DNA from 4 places in the Pseudomonas sp. GM24 genome. Region 2 is predicted to be linked to each of the others. Evidence: predicted binding sites of a transcription regulator. Region 2 holds the regulator's gene; each other region holds the start of a gene.
What was found. Region 2 encodes FliA, which starts transcription of late flagellar genes. Its sites were predicted from a motif close to CTAAAGTTTNNNNNNNNNNNGCCGNTAA; they were not measured.

Region 1 (5,435 bases), on a different contig from region 2:
CCGAACAGAAACCGCCAAAGAATCAAGCAAAAAGGGCGGCCTTGTCTCGATGACAAGGCCGCCCTTTTCATTGCACGTCAGTCTGCAACGCTTAGAACAGCTTGCGGCCCTTGTTGGCAGCAATGCGCATGCGCAGCGCGTTGAGCTTGATGAAGCCCGCAGCGTCAGCCTGATTGTAAGCACCGCCATCTTCTTCGAAGGTCGCGATGTTGGAATCGAACAGCGAATCGTCGGACTTGCGGCCAGTGACGATCACGTTGCCTTTGTACAACTTCAGGCGCACAACGCCGTTCACGTTGACCTGCGAAGCGTCGATCATCTGCTGCAGCATCAGACGCTCTGGGCTCCACCAGTAACCGGTGTAGATCAGGCTGGCGTATTTCGGCATCAGCTCGTCTTTGAGGTGAGCGACTTCGCGGTCCAGGGTGATCGATTCGATGGCGCGGTGAGCGCGCAGCATGATGGTGCCGCCCGGGGTTTCGTAGCAACCACGGGACTTCATGCCGACGTAACGGTTCTCGACGATGTCGAGACGGCCGATACCGTGGGCACCACCGATTTTGTTCAGTGTCGCCAGCACGGTGGCCGGAGTCATTTCGACGCCGTCCAGTGCAACGATGTCGCCGTTGCGGTAGGTCAGTTCCAGGTATTGCGCTTTGTCAGGAGCGTTCTCCGGGGAGACGGTCCATTTCCACATGTCTTCTTCGTGCTCGGTCCAGGTGTCTTCCAGCACGCCGCCTTCATAGGAGATGTGCAGCAGGTTGGCGTCCATCGAGTACGGAGACTTCTTCTTGCCGTGACGCTCGATCGGGATCGCGTGCTTCTCGGCGTAGTCCATCAGCTTCTCGCGGGACAGCAGGTCCCACTCACGCCAAGGGGCAATCACTTTAACGCCAGGCTTGAGTGCGTAGGCACCCAGTTCGAAACGCACCTGGTCGTTGCCTTTACCGGTAGCGCCATGGGAAATGGCGTCAGCGCCGGTTTCGTTGGCGATTTCGATCAGACGCTTGGCGATCAGCGGACGTGCGATGGAAGTACCCAGCAGGTACTCGCCTTCGTAAACGGTGTTGGCGCGGAACATCGGGAACACGAAATCACGCACGAATTCTTCGCGCAGATCGTCGATGTAGATTTCTTTGACGCCCATGGCCTGAGCCTTGGCGCGGGCCGGCTCGACCTCTTCGCCTTGACCGAGATCAGCGGTGAAGGTCACCACTTCACAGTTATAAGTATCCTGCAGCCACTTGAGGATCACCGAAGTGTCCAGGCCGCCGGAATACGCCAGAACGACCTTGTTTACGTCCGCCATGCCATCACTCCACGGGGTTCTACGGAAAGCCGAGGAGTCTACCGCTCAAACGCGATAATTTACAGAGGCGCGACAGCTTAAGACGACAAAGCGACAGAATCTGTCGACAGCGCGACGATGACCGGCGGGTCAGGAAGTCGCTGCTGTGCTGGCTGGGGTGCTCGCCTGAGGCGCTGGAGCGGTGGTTGGCGCCACGCGTGCAAGCTTCACCGCAACCCGACGGTTCTTCGCCCGGTTGGCCGCATTGGTGTTCGGAACCAATGGGTATTGTTCACCATGGAAACGTACTGTGATCTGCGATTCGGCGATGCCATTGGCCTTGAAGAAGTCGACCACTGCCAGCGCTCGGCGGCGCGACAGTTCACGGTTGGTCAGACGATTACCGCTGTTGTCGGAATGGCCATCGAGTTCGATGTGATTGACCGTCGGATCGGCCTTCATGAATTCGAGCATCACTTGCAGCTTGGCCTTGGCGGCGGCGTCCAGATCAACGCCTTCGCCGGGGAAGCCGATCTGCGATTGCTTGATCTGGTCGAAATTCTGCGGCAGCAATTTCGCTACACAGGTCTGATAGTCGTTAAACGCCTTGCTGAATTTCACCGGCAATAAACGCACTTCCGAGACACGGCCATCGCCAGACGCGCGACGCACGACCGGGCTGCGTCCGTCCAGCAGGCCGCTGATCAAACCGCCGGCCTGCGACTGCGAACTGCTGAACAGCACGTTGCCACTGCCAAGCCTCACAGAGCCGAGATTGATGTCACCACGACCCGGCTGCCAAGGCGCAGCCGCCGCCAGCAACGTCGCCGAACCGCCGCCAAGCATGGCGTTGTAGGCATTCAGACGAAATATCGCCTGCTCGCCGGCCTTGCGCACGAACTCACCCGAACCGAAATCGGTGATCGGCTGGGTCAGACGACATTCGAACTTGTCGCCGGCGACCGTCCACTCAATGTTCTCCAGACGGGTCTGGTACGTGAGCGCCATCGCGGGAAAGCTGGCAAACACACTGAGCAAGGCTAAATAACGCTGGCGCACGGGAGGCTCCATTGGCTTCTGAAACACAAAGACCGATTCACACTATGTTTACGGCATACCTACGGGATATCGGAAGGTTCCCGCAAAACTTGATAGCGAGTGCCTGCAAGAGTCTTTTCCGGTAGCATTCGCCTCAGTTTGACCCGCCTGGAATCCCCTCATGTCCGACCGCCTGACCCTGCTGCGTCCCGACGACTGGCACATTCATCTTCGCGATGGTGCCGTGTTGACCAATACCGTTGCCGATGTTGCGCGCACTTTTGGCCGCGCGATCATCATGCCCAACCTGGTACCTCCGGTGCGCAACGCCGCTGAAGCCGACGGCTATCGCCAGCGGATTCTCGCTGCCCGCCCGGCCGGCAGTCGCTTTGAGCCGCTGATGGTGCTGTACCTCACCGACCGCACCCAGCCCGAAGAGATTCGTGAAGCCAAGGCCAGTGGTTTTGTCTACGCCGCCAAGCTGTACCCGGCCGGCGCAACCACCAATTCCGACTCCGGCGTGACCAGCATCGACAAGATTCTGCCGGCGATCGAGGCCATGGCCGAAGTTGGCATGCCGCTGCTGATCCACGGTGAAGTCACCCGTGGCGACGTCGATGTGTTCGACCGCGAAAAGATTTTCATCGATGAGCACATGCGCCGCGTGGTCGAGCGTTTTCCGACGCTGAAAGTGGTGTTCGAACACATCACCACCGGCGATGCCGTGCAGTTCGTCAACGAGGCTTCGGCCAACGTTGGCGCGACCATCACCGCGCATCACCTGCTATACAACCGCAACCACATGCTGGTGGGCGGGATTCGGCCGCACTTCTATTGCTTGCCGATCCTCAAGCGCAACACGCATCAGGAAGCCCTGCTCGATGCCGCCACCAGCGGCAGCGCGAAGTTCTTCCTCGGTACCGACTCGGCGCCGCACGCGCAGCACGCCAAGGAAGCCGCTTGCGGCTGCGCCGGCTGCTACACCGCGTACGCCGCCATCGAGATGTACGCCGAAGCCTTTGAACAGCGTAACGCGCTGGACAAGCTCGAGGCCTTCGCCAGCCTCAACGGTCCGCGTTTCTACGGCCTGCCGGCAAACACCGATCGCATTACCCTGGTCCGTGAAGAATGGACCGCCCCGACCAGCCTGCCATTCGGCGAGCTGACCGTTATCCCGCTGCGCGCCGGTGAAAAACTGCGCTGGCGCCTGCTGGAGGAACACGCGTGAGTGAAGACCATTTCGACGACGAACTGGACGGTCAAAGTGGCGGTGGCGGTTCCCGTCACCCGATGGCAGCACGCTTTCGCGGCTACCTGCCGGTTGTCGTCGACGTAGAAACCGGCGGCTTCAACTCGGCCACCGATGCGTTGCTGGAGATTGCCGCGACCACCATCGCCATGGATGAAAAGGGTTTTGTTTACCCGGATCACACTTACTTCTTCCGCGTTGAGCCGTTCGAAGGCGCCAACATCGAAGCAGCGGCGCTGGAGTTCACCGGAATCAAGCTCGATCACCCACTGCGCATGGCCGTCAGCGAAGAAACCGCGTTGACCGACATCTTCCGTGGCATTCGCAAAGCGTTGAAGGCCAATGGCTGCAAGCGCGCGATTCTGGTTGGCCACAACAGCAGCTTCGACCTTGGCTTCCTCAATGCCGCTGTCGCGCGACTGGACATGAAGCGCAACCCGTTCCACCCGTTCTCCAGCTTCGACACCGCGACGCTGGCCGGTCTGGCGTACGGTCAAACCGTACTGGCGAAAGCCTGTCAGGCAGCCGACATCGATTTCGACGGCCGTGAGGCGCACTCAGCGCGTTACGACACCGAGAAAACCGCTGAGCTGTTCTGCGGCATCGTCAACCGCTGGAAACAGATGGGCGGTTGGGAAGATTTCGACGACTGATCCTCGTTGAGTAAATCCCTCGCATAAAAAAAACCGGCCACTTGGGCCGGTTTTTTTGTTAATGCTTATAGAGCTTAAATTCTCGATCAATCCACACGACGTAAAACACCCGATGGTTCTTGTAACCCACCATCGCTACACGCTCGAAAGCCCGAAACACCAACAACCTGACATCACCTGTTAAAAAAGCAGGTATCCCCACTTTCAGGCTGTTTCTCTCAATTGTTTCACATCCATACCGATGCCTATGCTCCTTGCGCAATTCTCTCCAAGGCATCTTTCCCAGGATCCTGAGACGCTCAAGCATTTTCGACCGTTCGACGGCCTCACAATCCTGAATGCACCAGCCATTCTGCAAATACTCAAATGAGAAAACCGGAGGTCGGGCTTCCGATGAGTCCATTTCGATTGTGGACGTCCGTGCCGTTACTATCACCGCCGCATCGCGTTCCCTGCGTTTGAACTTGGCCATTTTTCAGTTCACCAAATGCTCCCGGAAATACTCCTGCATCTCGCAGGCGGGAATTTCTCGGCTGAACTCCCCTTCCTTGAAGTTTCTACGCCATGGAGCCTCTTCATGCGTCAACTGACGCAGTTTCCACGCCGAGAATTGGCCATAAACGTCGAACACTTCGTTGAGCAGTGTTTGTTGTTTGGTACTGAAAACATCGGGATTGAAATCACTTGGAGGAGGAATGGCACTCGATCCAAATTGGCTGAATCTTCGATACAGATCCGGAACCACTGGCCCGTGCATCCACGCTTCCAGCTTTTCAGGGAAGAGAGCCTCGCCATGGACTGCCAGACTGAACCCTTGCGCGTAATAAACCATTTTTTGAATCTTGAGATTGGAGATCTCGCCCTCATGCCCTTCCAGACAGAGGAAATAATCCGCAACGTCCAAGCTACTCGGCATTTGAATCCCCTTCTGCATCATGCAATCCATTGCACCGTCCTTACTGAAGTGAAGCGCGATTCAGGCCAGGGTAATCGCCCTCTTCACCCGTTATCGCTCGACCATCACCCTATCCAACCACTGTTCAGTCATCCAGTATTTTTTCCCGGGCATTTGAAACAAATAATGCCAAGAGATTGCTGCTCACAATCCCGAGCATAAAAAAACCGGCCACTAGGGCCGGTTTTTTTGTACCTCGACGTTGCGCCTTACAGGGCAGCAGCGTTCTCGGTCAGGTATGCAGCAACGCCT
Region 2 (5,435 bases):
GGTAGTGGTTTATGCAAGTTAAGCGTTTCTTTGCCGCCGATATGCGTCAGGCCATGAAGCTGGTTCGTGATGAGCTGGGCGCTGATGCCGCCATTATTGGCAACCGCCGCATTGCCGGCGGTGTCGAGCTGACGGCGGCACTGGATTACAAATTGTCGGCGTTGGCGCCACGGGTTCCGAACATGGAGCTCGAAGACGAGCTGCGCAAGACCCAGTCGCGCATCGTCACCGCTCAGGCCGAGTTGAGCCTGCGTGGCGAAGCCGATGGCAACAGCAATCGCCAGATTTTCGCTGGCCTGCCGTTGACGGCCGGCCTGCCGCTGACCGCAGCTGAACCGCTGACCGAGCCGACCTACGCCGCTCCGGCGCGTCCAGCCCCGGCACCTGCGCAGTCTTCCGGCGGTGTTGATCCGCGCGCACTGGATTCGATGCGTTTTGAATTGAACAGCCTGCGCGAGCTGATGGAAGTCCAGCTCGGTACCCTGGCCTGGAATCAGCTGCAAGGCAGCCGTCCGGCGCAGGCCAATCTGTATCGCCGTCTGCAACGTATCGGCCTGTCCGGCCCGTTGTCGCGCGATCTGCTGGCGATGATCACCGATATCGAAGAGCCGCGTCAGGCCTGGCGCATGTTGCTCGCGCACCTGGCACGGATGATTGCCGTACCGGAAGTCGAGCCGCTGGAAGAGGGCGGTGTGATTGCCATGGTCGGCCCGGCCGGCATGGGCAAGACCACTACGCTGGCCAAGCTTGCCGCGCGTTATGTGCTGAAATACGGCGCGCAGAATGTCGCGCTGGTGAGCATGGACAGTTTCCGTATCGGCGCTCAGGAACAGCTGAAGACGCTGGGTCGCATTCTCAATGTGCCGGTGACCCACGTCGATCCGGGCCAATCGCTGGTGCAGGCGCTGGATCCACTGCTGCGCAAACGCGTGGTGCTGATCGATACTGCCGGCCTGCAAGCCAGCGATCCAGCCCTGCGCATGCAGCTCGAAAGTCTGGCCGGGCGTGGCATTCGGTCAAAAAATTATCTGGTCTTGGCAACCACCAGCCAGAAACAGGTTCTAACCGCCGCTTATCACAGTTACAAGCGTTGCGGGCTTGCCGGCTGCATCCTGACTAAACTGGATGAAACGGCCAGCCTTGGCGAAGTGTTGAGCCTGGCGATCAGTCATGAATTGCCGGTCGCGTACCTGACCGATGGCCCACGGATTCCGGATGATTTGCATCTGCCGCGTCGTCATCAACTGGTCAGCCGCGCCGTCAGCGTGCAAATGCAGGAAGAACCCAGCGAAGAAGCCATGGCTGACATGTTCGCTGATATCTATCACAGCCCGACCAAGCAGGTAGGCTGAGGTATTCATGAACAGTTTTTGTACCTACATCGATGGTCTGCCATGCATTGTTCCGGTTGTGAACGCGCAGCCAGTAATGTGGCCTCCGTCTATGCAAGACAAGGTAAAGAAATAACATGGGCAGCATGCATCCCGTACAGGTGATCGCGGTGACCGGCGGCAAAGGTGGCGTCGGCAAGACTAACGTGTCAGTGAACTTGTCGCTGGCGCTGGCAGAGCTTGGCCGTCGGGTCATGCTGCTGGACGCCGACCTCGGTCTGGCGAACGTTGACGTATTGTTGGGGCTGACCCCTAAGCGCACGCTGGCCGACGTCATCGAAGGCCGTTGCGAATTGCGCGACGTGCTGTTGCAAGGCCCCGGTGGCATTCGCATCGTGCCGGCGGCGTCCGGCACGCAGAGCATGGTCCACCTGAGTCCGGCGCAACACGCCGGCCTGATTCAGGCGTTCAGCGACATCGGCGACAATCTCGACGTATTGGTGATCGACACCGCTGCGGGTATTGGTGACTCGGTAGTCAGTTTCGTGCGCGCAGCCCAGGAAGTGTTGCTGGTGGTCTGCGACGAGCCGACGTCCATTACCGACGCCTACGCGCTGATCAAATTGCTCAACCGCGATTACGGCATGAACCGCTTCCGCGTCCTCGCCAACATGGCGCAGAGCCCGCAGGAAGGGCGCAACCTGTTCGCCAAGTTGACCAAGGTCACGGATCGCTTCCTTGACGTGGCCCTACAATATGTCGGCGCCGTGCCTTACGACGAAAGCGTGCGTAAAGCGGTGCAGAAGCAGCGTGCGGTGTATGAAGCCTTCCCGCGTTCCAAGTGCGCACTGGCGTTCAAGGCGATCGCGCAGAAGGTCGACACCTGGCCGCTGCCCGCCAACCCGCGTGGCCACCTTGAGTTTTTCGTCGAGCGCCTCGTGCAGCAAACGGCAGGGCCCGTGCTATGACCGCAAGCGGTATGAACTACTACAAGAAGTCGGCACGTGACGCGCAGTACGAACTGATCGAGCGTTACGCGCCACTGGTCAAACGCATTGCCTACCACTTGCTGGCGCGTTTGCCGGCGAGTGTGCAGGTCGAAGACCTGATCCAGGCCGGAATGATCGGTCTGCTCGAAGTCTCGACCAAATATGACGCCAGCAAAGGCGCCAGTTTTGAAACGTACGCGGGCATTCGAATCCGCGGCGCGATGCTCGACGAAGTGCGCAAAGGGGACTGGGCGCCACGCTCGGTTCACCGCAATACCCGTATGGTCAGTGACGCAATTCGCTCAATTGAAGCTAAAACCGGCCGTGACGCTAAAGATCACGAGGTTGCAGCCGAACTCCAATTGAGTCTCGACGATTACTACGGGATTTTGAATGACACCTTGGGCAGCCGCCTGTTCAGTTTCGACGACCTGCTGCAGGACGGCGAACACGAAGGGCTGCACGAGGATGGCGCGAGTGCTCATCTTGAGCCGTCGCGCGATCTGGAAGATGAACGTTTCCAGGCTGCGTTGGCGGACGCGATTGCCAATTTGCCGGAGCGTGAGCGACTGGTGTTGGCGCTGTACTACGACGAAGAGCTGAACCTCAAGGAAATCGGTGAAGTCCTTGGCGTCAGTGAATCGCGGGTCAGCCAGTTACACAGCCAGTGCGCGGCCCGTTTGCGGGGGCGTTTGGGGGAGTGGCGAGCGCGCTGAAGGCGGTGTGGGGACACTGCGAACGAGGCTGGTGCGGTGATGAACGGCACCGGTCTTGCTCTGTTGTGCTCCAGACAGTCTTCGAGTGCTAAGCCGATTGATTGAAGTGGCGCGTCCAGGTGCTGGGCGCGTTTAAGACTGCTTGGAGGTCGAATTGAACAAAGACATGAAAATCCTCATCGTTGATGACTTCTCAACGATGCGGCGGATCATCAAGAACCTGCTGCGTGATCTTGGGTTCACCAACACCGTCGAGGCTGACGATGGCGTGACTGCCATTCCAGTGCTCAACAGCGGCAGCATCGACTTTCTGGTAACGGACTGGAACATGCCGGGCATGACCGGTATCGACCTGCTGCGCCACGTGCGTGCCGATGAAAAGCTCAAGCACCTGCCAGTGCTGATGGTGACTGCAGAAGCCAAGCGCGAGCAGATCATTGAAGCCGCTCAGGCCGGTGTAAACGGCTACGTAGTCAAACCTTTCACGGCTCAGGCGTTGAAAGACAAAATCGAGAAGATTTTCGAACGCATCGGCTGATGAACGCGCGGGGGAGCTATGGAGCATAACGAATCTTCACAGGGCGATTTCGAGTCGACCCTGAAAAAACACGCGGTCGAACTGGTCGAAAGCCTTGAAAAAGGCAGGTTCGGCGACGCTGTGCAACTGATCCATGAGCTCAATCAGACCCGTGACCGTGGCCTGTACCAGGAAGTGGGCAAGCTCACACGTGAACTGCACAGTGCGATCGTCAACTTCCAGATCGACCCGAACATGCCGCAGGCCGAGGAAGTGTCGCAAATCACCGACGCCACCGAACGCCTGGGCTATGTGGTCAAGCTGACAGAGGCCGCGGCCAACCGCACCATGGATCTGGTGGAAAGCGCCACGCCGGTGGTCAATAGTCTGGCTGATGAAGCCCAGACCTTGAGCGCCGATTGGGGCCGCTTCATGCGTCGCGAGGTCGGGGCTGAAGAGTTCCGTGAACTGGCGCGCCGGGTCGACGGTTTTCTGTCACGCAGCAGCACGGACAACCGTGCGGTGTCGAGCAATCTCAACGACATCCTGCTGGCCCAGGATTACCAGGACCTGACCGGTCAGGTGATCAAGCGTGTGACCCAACTGGTCACCGAAGTCGAAAGCAATTTGCTCAAACTCGTGCTCATGGCCAGTCAGGTCGACCGCTTTGCGGGCATCGAACATGACCGCGCCGCGATGCTTGCAGAAAAAGATCCACAAAAACATCTCTCGCAGGGTGAAGGTCCGCAGATTCATGCCGATAAACGAGAAGACGTTGTGTCCGGTCAGGACGATGTGGACGATTTGTTATCCAGCCTCGGGTTCTAGAGTTTTGGAATTTTAGGTTTTTTGGGTTTTTAGACCTGTAGGAGCACCCCATTAATGAGCTTCGGCGCCGATGAAGAGATCCTTCAGGATTTCCTGGTTGAGGCCGGCGAGATTCTTGAGCAACTGTCCGAACAACTGGTCGAGCTGGAAAGCCGTCCGGATGACGCAGATCTGCTCAACGCAATTTTTCGCGGTTTCCACACTGTAAAAGGGGGCGCCGGCTTCCTTCAGCTCAATGAGCTGGTGGAGTGCTGTCACATCGCCGAAAACGTGTTCGACATCCTGCGCAAGGGTGAGCGTCGCGTTGATGCAGAACTGATGGACGTTGTCCTCGAAGCACTGGACGCGGTGAACAGCATGTTCAGCGAAGTCCGCGAGCGTGCTCCGATCACCGCCGCCACGCCGGAGCTGCTGGCCGCCCTGGCGCGCCTGGCCGAACCGCAAGCGGCGGACGCAGCCCCGGCTTCGCCGGTGGCCGAGATGATCGAAGAACTGGTCGTTGAAGGCGATTCCTCGGGCGACATCACTGATAACGAATTCGAGCAACTGCTGGACTCGCTGAACGCCGTCAAGGCCGAAGCCGAAGCCCCGGCCGCTGCTGCCCCTGCGCAAACGGCCGCTGAAGCCGCGAGCGATGAAATCACCGATGCCGAGTTCGAGTCATTGCTCGATCAGTTGCACGGCAAAGGCCAGTTCGCGGTGGACGCGGTTGCGCCAGTTGCGGCAGCTGCTGCGGCACCGGCCAAGGGCGACAGCTCAGACATCACCGACGACGAATTCGAAGCACTGCTCGATCAGTTGCATGGCAAGGGCAACTTTGCCGTCGATGCGCTGGAGTCGGCGATTGCCTCGGCACCGGCGCCTGCTGCTCCAGCGGCGGCTGCTGCCGGCAGCGATCTGATCAGCGATCACGAGTTCGAATCGCTGCTCGACGAATTGCATGGCAAAGGCAAGTTCACTGACGTTGGTGCCGCGACTGCCGGCGCCGCTTCGACGGTGGCTGCGCCTGCCGCCAAGGCTGCGGCCGCTCCCGCTGCTGCGCCGAAAGCCGCGC
Region 3 (5,435 bases), on a different contig from region 2:
TTCATCGTGCCGTTATCGATATCAACAATGCTGACGCCTTCCTGCCGGCCACCGTGCAAGGTACGCAGGCTTACGGAGAAGGGTTTGTCGGTTTTCACGCCGAGTTGCTCACTGGTGATGGTCCAGTTTTGCGCGGGTTTGTTGGCATCGAGAAGAACGTAATCCCAAGCCATGGCGTGGGAAGCAGCAGAGAGTGCGCCGAGAGCGACGGCGAGTTTGAGCGGGGTCATGGCAGCAGCCTTTATTGGAGTTGTGCCATTTTTATAGCGCTGCGGAAACGTTTCAGCAAGTATGAAAGAGAAAGAGCTCGAGTGTTTTACCCAGGATTGGCAGTGAGGCGATCGCGAGCAGGCTCACTCCTACAGGGATCTTCAGTGACCACAAAAATTGCGACCAACCAATATACCTGTTTGCGACCAACCAATATACCTGTAGGCGACCAACCAATATACCTGTAGGAGACCAACCAATATACCTGTAGGAGTGCAATATACCTGTAGGAGTGAGCCTGCTCGCGATAGCGATTTCAGCCACCCATCAACGGAAGCGATCAACCTCGGAACGCAAATCCGCCGCCAGCTTCTCAAGCTCCTTGGCGGTAACAGCCAGGTTCGACACAACCTCACGCTGCTCACTGTTGGCCAGTGCAATGCTCTGCAAATTGCTGCTCAACAACGTCGCGGTGCTGCTCTGCTCCTGAGTCGCCGTGGTAATCGCGGCAAACTGTTGCCCCGCCGAACGGCTCTGCTCGTCAATACGCGCCAGTGCCGACGCGACATTCGCGTTGCGCGACAAGCCTTCCTGCATCAGCACATTACCCTGCTCCATGGTGCTGATCGCGTTGCCGGTTTCCTGCTGGATGCTGTGGATCATGCTGGAAATTTCATCCGTCGCCTGACGGGTGCGCGAGGCCAGGCTGCGCACCTCATCGGCCACCACAGCAAAGCCACGACCCTGCTCACCAGCACGGGCAGCTTCGATTGCTGCGTTAAGTGCCAGAAGGTTGGTCTGCTCCGCGATCGAGGTGATCACACCTACAATGCCGCCAATTTCCTGCGAACGCTGACCGAGGGTGTTGATCACGGTGGCGGTGCTGTTCAGGGCGCCAGCGATTTGCTCCAGCGAGGACGACGCTTCTTCCATCGAGCTGCGGCCAATCTGCGTTTGCTGGGCATTTTCCTGCGCCAGACGCTGGGTCGCGCCCATGTTGTCGGCGATGTTCAACGACGTCGCACTGAACTCTTCCACCGCGCCGGCCATGCTGGTGATTTCGCCAGATTGTTGCTCCATGCCTTCATAGGCACCGCCGGACAAACCGGACAGGGCCTGGGCACGGCTGTTGACCTCTTCCGAAGAGCGGCGGATGTGCTCGACCATGGTCGACAGCGCCTGGCTCATCTGGTTGAACGCGCGGGACAGCTGACCGATTTCGTCGTTGCTCGATACGTTCAGGCGCACGCTCAGATCACCGGCGCCCAAGGCCTCGGCCTGACGCACCAGATCCCCCAGAGGCGCCAGTTTGCTGCGCAGCAGCCAGACCACAGATCCGACCGCCAGCAGCATCGCCAACAGACTGCCAATGGCCAGTTGCGTACCCACGCTCCAGGTCACCGCGCGGATCTCAGCTTTCGGCATGCTCGCCACGACCGACCATGGTCCGCCATCGAACGGCACGGCAATGCTGTAGAAATCTTCCGAGGTGTCGCTCCAGAACTCACCCTTGCCCGGCTTTGCAGCCAAACCTTTGATCACCGGAACGGCTTGATCCAGCGCCTGCACCCCCGCTGGCGCGACCAGCCATTTGTTTTGCTCGTCGAGCAACGCCAGCGAACCGCTCTGGCCAATGCGGAAGCGCTTGAGGTTATCGAACTGGATGTTCTGCGCGTCGGTGTAATCGAAGCCGACGAACAGCACCGCAATCACCTTGCCGCTGCCATCACGCACCGGGGTGTATTGGGTCATGTAGGAGCGATCGAACAGCAAGGCGCGACCGACGTAACCCTGCCCCGCCATCAACTTCGCGTAGGCCGGGTGCGCGTGATCGAGCAAGGTGCCGATGGCACGGGTGCCATCCTGTTTGGTCAGCGAAGTGCTGACGCGGATGAAGTCTTCGCCGCTGCGCACGAACAGGGTGGCGACGCCGGCGGTCATCTGCTTGAACTCGTCGACTTCCTTGAAGTTGTTGTTCAGCACTTCGCTGCCCAGATGCAGACCCGGGGTCTGGGTGCCGGCAACATTCACCGGCTCACTCGGGTGAATGCTCAGACCTGCGCTGAAACGCTTCTCGAACAGCCCGCTCAGGCGCTGGGTGCTTTCACGCAGCGTGCCGTGGAAGGTGCTCAGTTGGTCGGCCAGCAGCCGCGCCTCACTGGCCAGATGCTCTTCACGAGTGGCGAGGTTGGCGGAGTCCAGCGAACGCAAGGCGAACACCGTACTGCCACTGATAACTATCGCCAGTATTACAGCGAGCGCGAGGCCCAGCTGCGAGGCGATCCGAGCGCGAGGTTGAGACATGGACAGCTCCTGGCCGAGCCACGGGATCCTCCTTGATCTCGACTCGGAAATTTTTCTGGTTGTGGGGGTGAATCGTGGATACCGGCACGACGGTTCCACAAGCACGTATTCGGCGGTGGATCCAAATACTTGAGCGGAAAACAAGGTTATGGCACAAGGCCGGCATTGTGGCGGCTCTAACGTTTCAGCTCAAGCGCGCGACCGCCGGCAACTCCATGGCGCGGACTTCGCTTTGCAGAAAGTCGCTGAGACGGCGCAAACGTTCACCTCCCGGGCGGGTCTTTGGCCACACAAGGTAGTAATTCAAGCCGCTGGCGACCGCGGTTGGCCACGGCAGGCTCAGTCTTCCCTGCGCCACATCTTCGGCGACCATTAACAGGTCGCCCATCGACACACCGTACCCGCGCGCCGCCGCGATCATGCCCAATTCGAGGGTATCGAACACTTGCCCACCCTTGAGTGACACCTGATCGGACAGCCCCATGTGTTCCAGCCAACTGCGCCAATCGCGACGGTCCGGTGTCGGGTGAAGTAATTCGGTGCAAGCCAGTCGAGCCAGATCCCACGGCTGATCATTCAGCAGGTTTGGCGCCCCCACCGGAATCAGCTCTTCGGGAAACAATAAACTCGCCTCCCAATCCGGCGGAAAATGCCCGTCACTCAACAGCACCGCGCAGTCGAACGGCTCATCGTTGAAATCAACCGAATCGACGTCCATCCACGCACTGGTCAGTTGCACTTCGTTGCCAGGCTGCAAATGGCGGAAGCGACTCAGGCGCGCGAGCAACCAGCGCATGGTCAGGGTCGAGGGCGCTTTCATGCGCAAAATGTCGTCCTCGGCACGCAAGGTATTGCAGGCCCGCTCCAGCGCACTGAAGCCTTCGCGGATCCCGGGCAGCAGCAACCGCGCCGCTTCGGTCAGTTGCAGATTGCGACCGCTGCGATGAAACAGCCGACAGGCGAAGTGATCTTCGAGGGTCCGAATATGCCGACTTACCGCACTCTGGGTGATCGACAGTTCCTCGGCAGCCCGGGTGAACGAACTATGTCGCGCCGCCGCTTCAAATGCGCGCAGGGCATACAAGGGAGGAAGACGACGAGACATGCAGAAAGCTCCGATAGCGGGATAAAGCCAATCTTAAACCCTTTGCCCAGGATGAGTTTTAATCATGCCACCCATCCTTTTTATCCCTTTGTGCAAAGCCTGCCAAGCGCCGAGAATCGACGCTCTCCTGTTCCCTCTGAAAATCGAGTGGTGATGACCATGCAGCATCCTGTGCGTACCGAACTCTGGGCCATTCTGCGGCTGGCAGGGCCGTTGATTGCTTCACAGTTGGCGCACATGTTGATGGTGCTGACTGACACATTGATGATGGCGCGCCTGAGTCCGGAAGCGCTCGCGGGCGGCGGTCTCGGTGCAGCGACTTACTCGTTCGTGTCGATTTTCTGCATCGGCGTGATTGCGGCAGTCGGCACGCTGGTGGCGATCCGCAAGGGCGCCGGTGACATCATTGGTGCAGCACGGCTGACTCAGGCCGGGTTGTGGCTGGCGTGGCTGATGGCGCTGGGCGCCGGGTTGCTGCTGTGGAACCTGAAACCGGTGTTGCTGCTGTTCGGCCAGACCGAAACCAACGTCAATGCCGCCGGACAATTCCTGATCGCCCTGCCCTTCGCTCTGCCCGGCTACCTGAGCTTCATGGCCCTGCGCGGTTTCACCAGTGCAATCGGCCGGGCGACACCGGTGATGGTTATCAGCCTGGCCGGCACGGTGGCGAATTTCCTGCTCAATTACGCGCTGATCACCGGCATGTTCGGCCTGCCGAAAATGGGCCTGACGGGCATCGGCCTGGTCACGGCGATTGTCGCCAACTGCATGGCGCTGGCGCTGGCCTGGCACATCCGTCGGCATCCAGCGTATGACGCTTATCCGCTGCGCGCGGGTCTGTCGCGGCCGAATCGACAGTACCTGAAAGAGTTGTGGCGCCTTGGCCTGCCAATCGGCGGCACGTATGCGGTGGAAGTTGGATTATTTGCCTTCGCCGCACTGTGCATGGGCACGATGGGCAGCACGCAGTTGGGTGCGCACCAGATTGCTCTGCAAATCGTCTCGGTGGCGTTCATGGTGCCGGCGGGCATGTCGTACGCGATCACCATGCGCGTCGGTCAGCATTACGGTGCCGGGCAATTGAGCGATGCGCGGATGTCCGGACGGGTCGGGATCGTCTTTGGCGCCGTGGTGATGCTGGGTTTCGCCATGGTGTTCTGGTTGCTGCCGAATCAGTTGGTCGGGTTGTTCCTCGATCACAACAATCCGGCGTTTGCCGAAGTGATTCGCTTGGCGGTGAGCCTGCTGGCAGTGGCGGCGTGGTTTGAACTGTTCGACGGCACGCAGACGATTGCCATGGGCTGCATTCGCGGGCTCAAGGATGCGAAGACCACGTTTCTGGTCGGGCTCGGCTGCTATTGGCTGATCGGCGCGCCGGCGGCGTGGTGGATGGCGTTCCACTTGAACTGGGGGCCGACGGGCGTCTGGTGGGGCTTGGCGTTGGGCCTGGCCTGCGCGGCGGTGAGTCTGACGCTGGCGTTTGAATGGAAGATGAAGCGGATGATTCGGCTGGAGCCTGCGTCATCCAGGCCATTCACAATTCCTCAGACTGACTGAGATCCCTTGTAGGAGTGAGCCTGCTCGCGATAGCGGTGTGTCAGATAATGATGAGTTGTCTGACACTCCGCTATCGCGAGCAGGCGAAGCCCTACAGGGGTTATGCGTTTAACTGACGATTTCGAGGGCTGGCTGTTGGCTTGAGCCGTAGGTGAGATATTCAACCAGTTCCGCTAACGGCAACGGCCGGCTGATCAGATACCCCTGCACCTGATCGCAGCCAAAGCCGCGCAGCAATTCCAGTTGCTCCGGAGTTTCC
Region 4 (5,435 bases), on a different contig from region 2:
CCTGCAAGCCAGGCGACACCGCCCAACCGGCGATGTAGCTTGAGGAGGCGGTGATGAAGATCAGGATGAACTGCACCAGCATGTGGCTGACAAAAAAGTAGGTCAGGTCGGTGCGCCAGTGGGGGCGCAGGATGTTTTGCTCGGGATCCTTGGAGTAGAGCTTCTCCAGAGGAATGAACACGATGGCCGACACCAGCAGCGCCAGCACAAACCAGTCCAGCCCCAGCGAATAAGGCGTCTGCCCGATCGAGCTGACCTGCACATTGGTACCACCGAGAAATACCGCCAACCCCGATGCAACCAGACCGGTAATCCCCAGGCGTTTGCGTGTGTTCAGCAGGATATTCAGGGTGCCGAGGCTGAAAGACAGCACCAGACCGAGCAACAGCGTGGTGCGTGCGAACTGCTCGTCATAGACCTTGCGCAGTTCGGCCGTGGTCAGCCATTCCGGGAAGAGGAAGCAGAACACCGCCAGCAGGCTCAACAGCCCGAGGGTGGCCGAAATATAGCCACTGACCCGTCCCTCGCCAAACTTGAAGGGTGCGTTGCCATGCCGTTGAAAATAGGCTTTGAGTCTTTCCATAACTGATCTTCCGTGATTGCGAAAACTGCGACTGGTCATTGCGACGCAGGCAGATACAAAAAAGCCACGGTGACCGTGGCTTTTTGTGAATCACTGCTTGGGGGCTGGGGGAGCAGGCGCTGGCGCCGCACTCCCCGGCCCGGCCGGTTTCGGCGCGGCGTCGTCGAACAGGTTCAGGCGTTCGCGCAGTTCGTGCGCTGGCACCGGTTGCTGATCCGCCGGCAGTGCATTCGGGTCGACAGGCGCTGCCGGAGCAGCACCGTTCTGCCCCTGATCCGCCGGTTTTGCCGGATCGGCACCTTGCGCACCTTCGATGGCCGCCTGGGCTTTTTTGGTCAGCACCACAATATCGATGCGGCGGTTGACCGGGTTGAACGGGTTTTCCTTGTCGAACAGCGCCGACGAGGCATAACCCACTACCCGCGCCACTTGCGCATCCGGATAGCTACCGGCGATCAAGGCACGACGCGCCGCGTTGGCACGGTTGGCCGACAGCTCCCAGTTACCGAAATCGCCCGTGCCGGTGTAAGGCTTGGCATCGGTGTGGCCGCTGATGCTGATCTTGTTCGGCACGGCTTTGATGGTGTCAGCCATGGCCAGCAGGATGTCTTCGAAGTACGGCTTCAGGCGTGCAGAACCGGAGTCGAACATCGGCCGGTTCTCGGCGTCCATGATCTGGATACGCAAGCCGTTCGGCGTGATCTCGAAGAGAATCTGATCCTTGAATTTCTGCAGTTGCGGGTTCTCGTCGACCTTGTTCTGCAGTTCTTGCAGGAGCAGCTCCAGACGTTCCTTCTCGACCTGCTCGGCCATGCCTTCAACCTGCTCGGTGTCGACCGTGACCTTGTCAGGCTGCGGTTGCGACTTCACTTCCGGGTTGAGGGTGTTTTCCGGGGCCAGGGTCGGCGTGCCGCCCAGGTCGATGATGTAAGGCGTGCCGCTTTCGGAGAAGCCGACCGGGTCTTTGAAGTAACCGGCGATGGCGATCTTCTGCTCCGGTGTGGCGGTGGACAGCAACCACAGCACCAGGAAGAACGCCATCATCGCCGTGGCGAAGTCGGCGAAGGCGATTTTCCACGCCCCGCCGTGATGCCCGCCGGCTATGCGCTTGACGCGCTTGATGATAATCGGCTGATTATTTTCCATTTCTTAGCGACCGCGAACGGCTTGTTCCAGCTCGGCAAAGCTTGGACGGTGGGCCGGGTACAGCACCTTGCGACCAAACTCGACCGCCAGCGATGGCGGCATGCCGGAAGCCGAAGCCACCAGCGAGGCCTTGATGGCTTCGTAGACGTTCAGCTCTTCTTTGGCATCGTGGGCCAGGGAATGCGCCAGCGGGCCGAAGAAACCGTAGGCCGCGAGAATACCGAAGAAGGTACCAACCAATGCCGCACCGACGTGCAGACCGATGGACTTCTGGTCACCTTCACCCAGCGAGGCCATGGTCACCACAATACCGAGTACCGCCGCGACGATACCGAAGCCCGGCATGGCGTCGGCGATGCCGTTCACCGCGTGGGATGGATGCTCAAGGTCTTCCTTGAGGCTGTACAGTTCCATGTCGAACAAGCCTTCCAGCTCGTGCGGGGCCATGTTGCCGGACGACATGATGCGCAGGTAATCGCAAATGAACGCGGTCATGCGCTCGTCTTTGAGCACCGCCGGGTACTTGGCGAAGATCGGGCTCGCAGCGGCGTCTTCGATGTCGCCTTCGATGGCCATCATGCCTTCGCGGCGGCTCTTGTTGAGGATCTCGTAGATCAGCCCGAGCACTTCCAGATAGAACGTGTGGCTGAAGCGCGAACTGAACATGCTCAGGGATTTCTTGAGCACGTGCATCGTCATGTAGCCGGGGTTGGCCTGGAGGAATGCACCCAGTGCCGCACCACCGATGATCAACACCTCAAAGGGCTGGATCAGGGCGGCAATCTTGCCGTGGGAGAGCACGTATCCGCCGAGCACGCTCGCGAATACGACGATGATGCCGATAATTTTAGCCATAGGTAGAAAGTACTTACTTAAGTCGGGTTCAAGGTCATATTCGGAAGTTAAAAAATCTCTTCTTCTACTTATCGGCAAAACTGCGCCAGACTATAGCCAGTTCAGGCGAAAAGCCAATTTAGCCCATGCCGGGCGCGTCTACAGTCAGTGAAGATCCCGTCCAGACATGGCTAATGAAACGAACGTCCCACACGCAAAACCGACCACGCTCGACGGCTGGGTAAAGTTGCTCGATGGCGTGCGACTGCCCGTGCCGCAAGAGGCTCACGACAAAGTCTGCCGCGCGATCCGTGACAATCGCAGCTCGCTGCGCGACATCGCCGACCTGATGCAGGACAGCCCGGCACTGGCCTTGAGCATCATCCGTGAGGCGAATCGTCACACCCACGGCACCATGGCCACACCAGCGGAAAATCTCGAGGTGGCGATCAATCGTCTGGGCCTGGCACGGACCGAAGAACTACTGGCGCGCCTGCCCGCTGAACCGCAGATGCAAATCCCCAAGGCCCTGCGCCAATTGCAGATGATCAGCCAGCACGCGACGCAACAGGCCAACGGTTTTTTCGCCAGTCGCCTGGCGCGGCTGTGGCAGGACATTCATTGGGGCAGCCTGCTGTTTCTGTCGCCGCTGTGGCCGTTGGCGCTGACCTATCCGCAATTGCTTGAAGAATGGGAACTGCGGGTTATCCACAAGGGCGAATCGGCGCGCGTGGTCGAGAAGCAATTGTTCGGCGTGCGCCTGCTGAAAATCGCCGAGGCGCTGGTGCAAGTCTGGCACCTGCCGATCTGGGTGCAGCAGGGCTATAAACTGCTGCTCAGCGAACAGCGCGAACTGGTCAAAGTCCTGCGCATCGCCCGTGACAGCGAACATCCGCTGCGCCAGCAAAACCGCCTCGACGATGATCCGACCCTGCGCCGCTGGCTCAATCAGCCGGCCAACACCGTGCTGCTGGCCAACGGTCTGGCACTGTCGGCGCAACAGGCCTGGGACAGTCCGCACAGCGAACGCTGGCAGTACCTGACCAGCCTGTATCTGCAGATTTCCATGGACGAGGTGCAACAACAGTTGCACCAGCAAGCCGCCAACAGCGCGCGTCATCATGCGATGCCGGACTTGTGGCACCCGGCGGTTTCGTTGCTGTGGCCGTGGGGCACCCGTCGTTTGCCGGCCGGCATGTTGCCGGCCGCCGCGCCCACCGCTGAAGACCTGGGCCAGTGGCGCAAGCAATGCGCCGAACTGCTCGCAGAACCGAGCCGCTTCACCAATGCCATGAGCCTGACGGTCGCCGCTCGCGACGCATTGGTCGCCAGCGGCATGCGCCGCGTAATGATCCTGATGGCCGACCGCACGCAGTCCAATCTGCGCGTGCATCAAACCGCCGGGCTGCCGAAAGAAGCGGCGGCGCTGAATTTTGTCGTCGGTCAGAGCAAGGTCCTGCAACGGCTGCTTGCGCAACAGGCGCAGGTACGCATCACTCCAGAGAACGATGCGCAATTCTCCGCCCTGCTGCCAGCGAGCCTGCGCACGCTGTTTCGCGGCGAGCATCTGTTCCTGCGTTCACTGGTCAACAACGGGCGAGTGATCATGATCGTCGTCGCCGATCAGGGCGGCGGGCCGTTCGCCGACATCACCGTGCAGGCCTTTGGCAAAACCGCGCAGTGCATCGAAAAAGCCCTGCACAGCTTTAGCAGCCGTGGCCGATGAGGCTGCGCTACAATTCCCCCCTTTGTGCTCTGGAGACCTCACATGTCTGACTTCTCTGGCTTGCCGCTCGTCATCGAGCCGAGCGACCTGCTCCCGCGCCTCGATTCCCCTGAACTGATTCTGGTGGATCTGACCAGCGCTGCCCGCTACACCGAAGGTCATCTGCCCGGCGCACGCTTTGTCGACCCGAAACGCACCCAGCTCGGTCAGCCGCCGGCGCCGGGCCTGCTGCCGGCCAAAGCCGATCTGGAAGCTCTGTTCGGTGAACTGGGCCACCGCAAAGATGCGGTCTACGTGGTCTATGACGACGAGGGCGGCGGCTGGGCCGGGCGCTTCATCTGGTTGCTCGACGTGATCGGTCACGACAAGTACCACTATATAGACGGTGGTCTGCCGGCATGGCTGGCAGATGGCATGCCGATGTCGATCCAGGTGCCTGCAGCCGTCGGTGGCCCGCTGCCGTTGACCTTGCACGACGGGCCGACTGCCACGCGCGAATATTTGCAAAGCCGTCTCGGTGCTGCTGATCTGGCGATCTGGGATGCGCGCGGGCCGCTGGAGTATTCCGGTGAGAAAGTGCTGGCCGCCAAGGCTGGGCACATCCCCGGCGCGGTCAATTTCGAATGGACTGCCGGCATGGACAAGGCCCGTCAGCTGCGCATTCGCACCGACATGCCGCAGATCCTCGAAGACCTCGGGATCACCAAGGACAAAGAAATCATTACCCACTGCCAGACCCATCACCGGTCGGGCTTCACTTATCTGGTGGCCAAATCCCTCGGTTATCCGCGGGTCAAGGGCTACGCCGGTTCCTGGGGCGAATGGGGCAACCATCCTGACACGCCCGTCGAGATTTAAGGTTTTTAAGGACAACTAATGAAAGAGCGTCTGTTTATCCTCAGCCAGTACCTGCTGCCTCATCACCTGCTGTCGCGCCTGGCCGGCTGCGTTGCCGAATGCCGCGTGCGCTGGTTCAAGAATGCCTTTACCCAGTGGTTCGCCAAGCGTTACCAGGTGGACATGTCGCAAGCACTGGTCGAAGACCTGACCGCTTACGAGCACTTCAATGCCTTCTTCACCCGCGCTCTGAAAGACGGCGCGCGTCCGCTGGACGAAACCCCGGGCGCGATCCTCAGCCCGGCCGAC

Region 1: PMI23_RS16090 (flagellar protein MotY) is a predicted target of FliA. The motif match lies at 2,414-2,441, and genes of this name have one in related genera.
Region 3: PMI23_RS14765 (methyl-accepting chemotaxis protein) is a predicted target of FliA. The motif match lies at 2,621-2,648, and genes of this name have one in related genera.
Region 4: motA (flagellar motor stator protein MotA) is a predicted target of FliA. The motif match lies at 2,653-2,680, and genes of this name have one in related genera.

The regions. Positions count from the first base shown of each region.
Region 1 is NZ_AKJR01000132.1:27,957-33,391, forward strand. It holds gene PMI23_RS16085 (argininosuccinate synthase) at 92-1,309, opposite strand; gene PMI23_RS16090 (flagellar protein MotY) at 1,439-2,347, opposite strand; gene pyrC (dihydroorotase) at 2,508-3,554, shown strand; gene rnt (ribonuclease T) at 3,551-4,228, shown strand; gene PMI23_RS16105 (hypothetical protein) at 4,287-4,700, opposite strand; gene PMI23_RS16110 (Panacea domain-containing protein) at 4,704-5,174, opposite strand; gene PMI23_RS16115 (peroxiredoxin) at 5,393-5,435, opposite strand, start outside.
Region 2 is NZ_AKJR01000174.1:2,325-7,759, forward strand. It holds gene flhF (flagellar biosynthesis protein FlhF) at 12-1,352, shown strand; gene fleN (flagellar synthesis regulator FleN) at 1,469-2,299, shown strand; gene fliA (RNA polymerase sigma factor FliA) at 2,296-3,036, shown strand; gene PMI23_RS19205 (chemotaxis response regulator CheY) at 3,203-3,574, shown strand; gene PMI23_RS19210 (protein phosphatase CheZ) at 3,593-4,381, shown strand; gene PMI23_RS19215 (chemotaxis protein CheA) at 4,436-5,435, shown strand, end outside.
Region 3 is NZ_AKJR01000116.1:8,282-13,716, forward strand. It holds gene PMI23_RS14760 (aldose 1-epimerase family protein) at 1-230, opposite strand, end outside; gene PMI23_RS14765 (methyl-accepting chemotaxis protein) at 538-2,514, opposite strand; gene PMI23_RS14770 (LysR substrate-binding domain-containing protein) at 2,699-3,619, opposite strand; gene PMI23_RS14775 (NorM family multidrug efflux MATE transporter) at 3,779-5,176, shown strand; gene PMI23_RS14780 (putative bifunctional diguanylate cyclase/phosphodiesterase) at 5,285-5,435, opposite strand, start outside.
Region 4 is NZ_AKJR01000039.1:62,329-67,763, forward strand. It holds gene PMI23_RS06735 (sterol desaturase family protein) at 1-583, opposite strand, end outside; gene motB (flagellar motor protein MotB) at 674-1,729, opposite strand; gene motA (flagellar motor stator protein MotA) at 1,733-2,584, opposite strand; gene PMI23_RS06750 (HDOD domain-containing protein) at 2,751-4,289, shown strand; gene rhdA (thiosulfate sulfurtransferase) at 4,332-5,147, shown strand; gene asd (archaetidylserine decarboxylase) at 5,166-5,435, shown strand, end outside.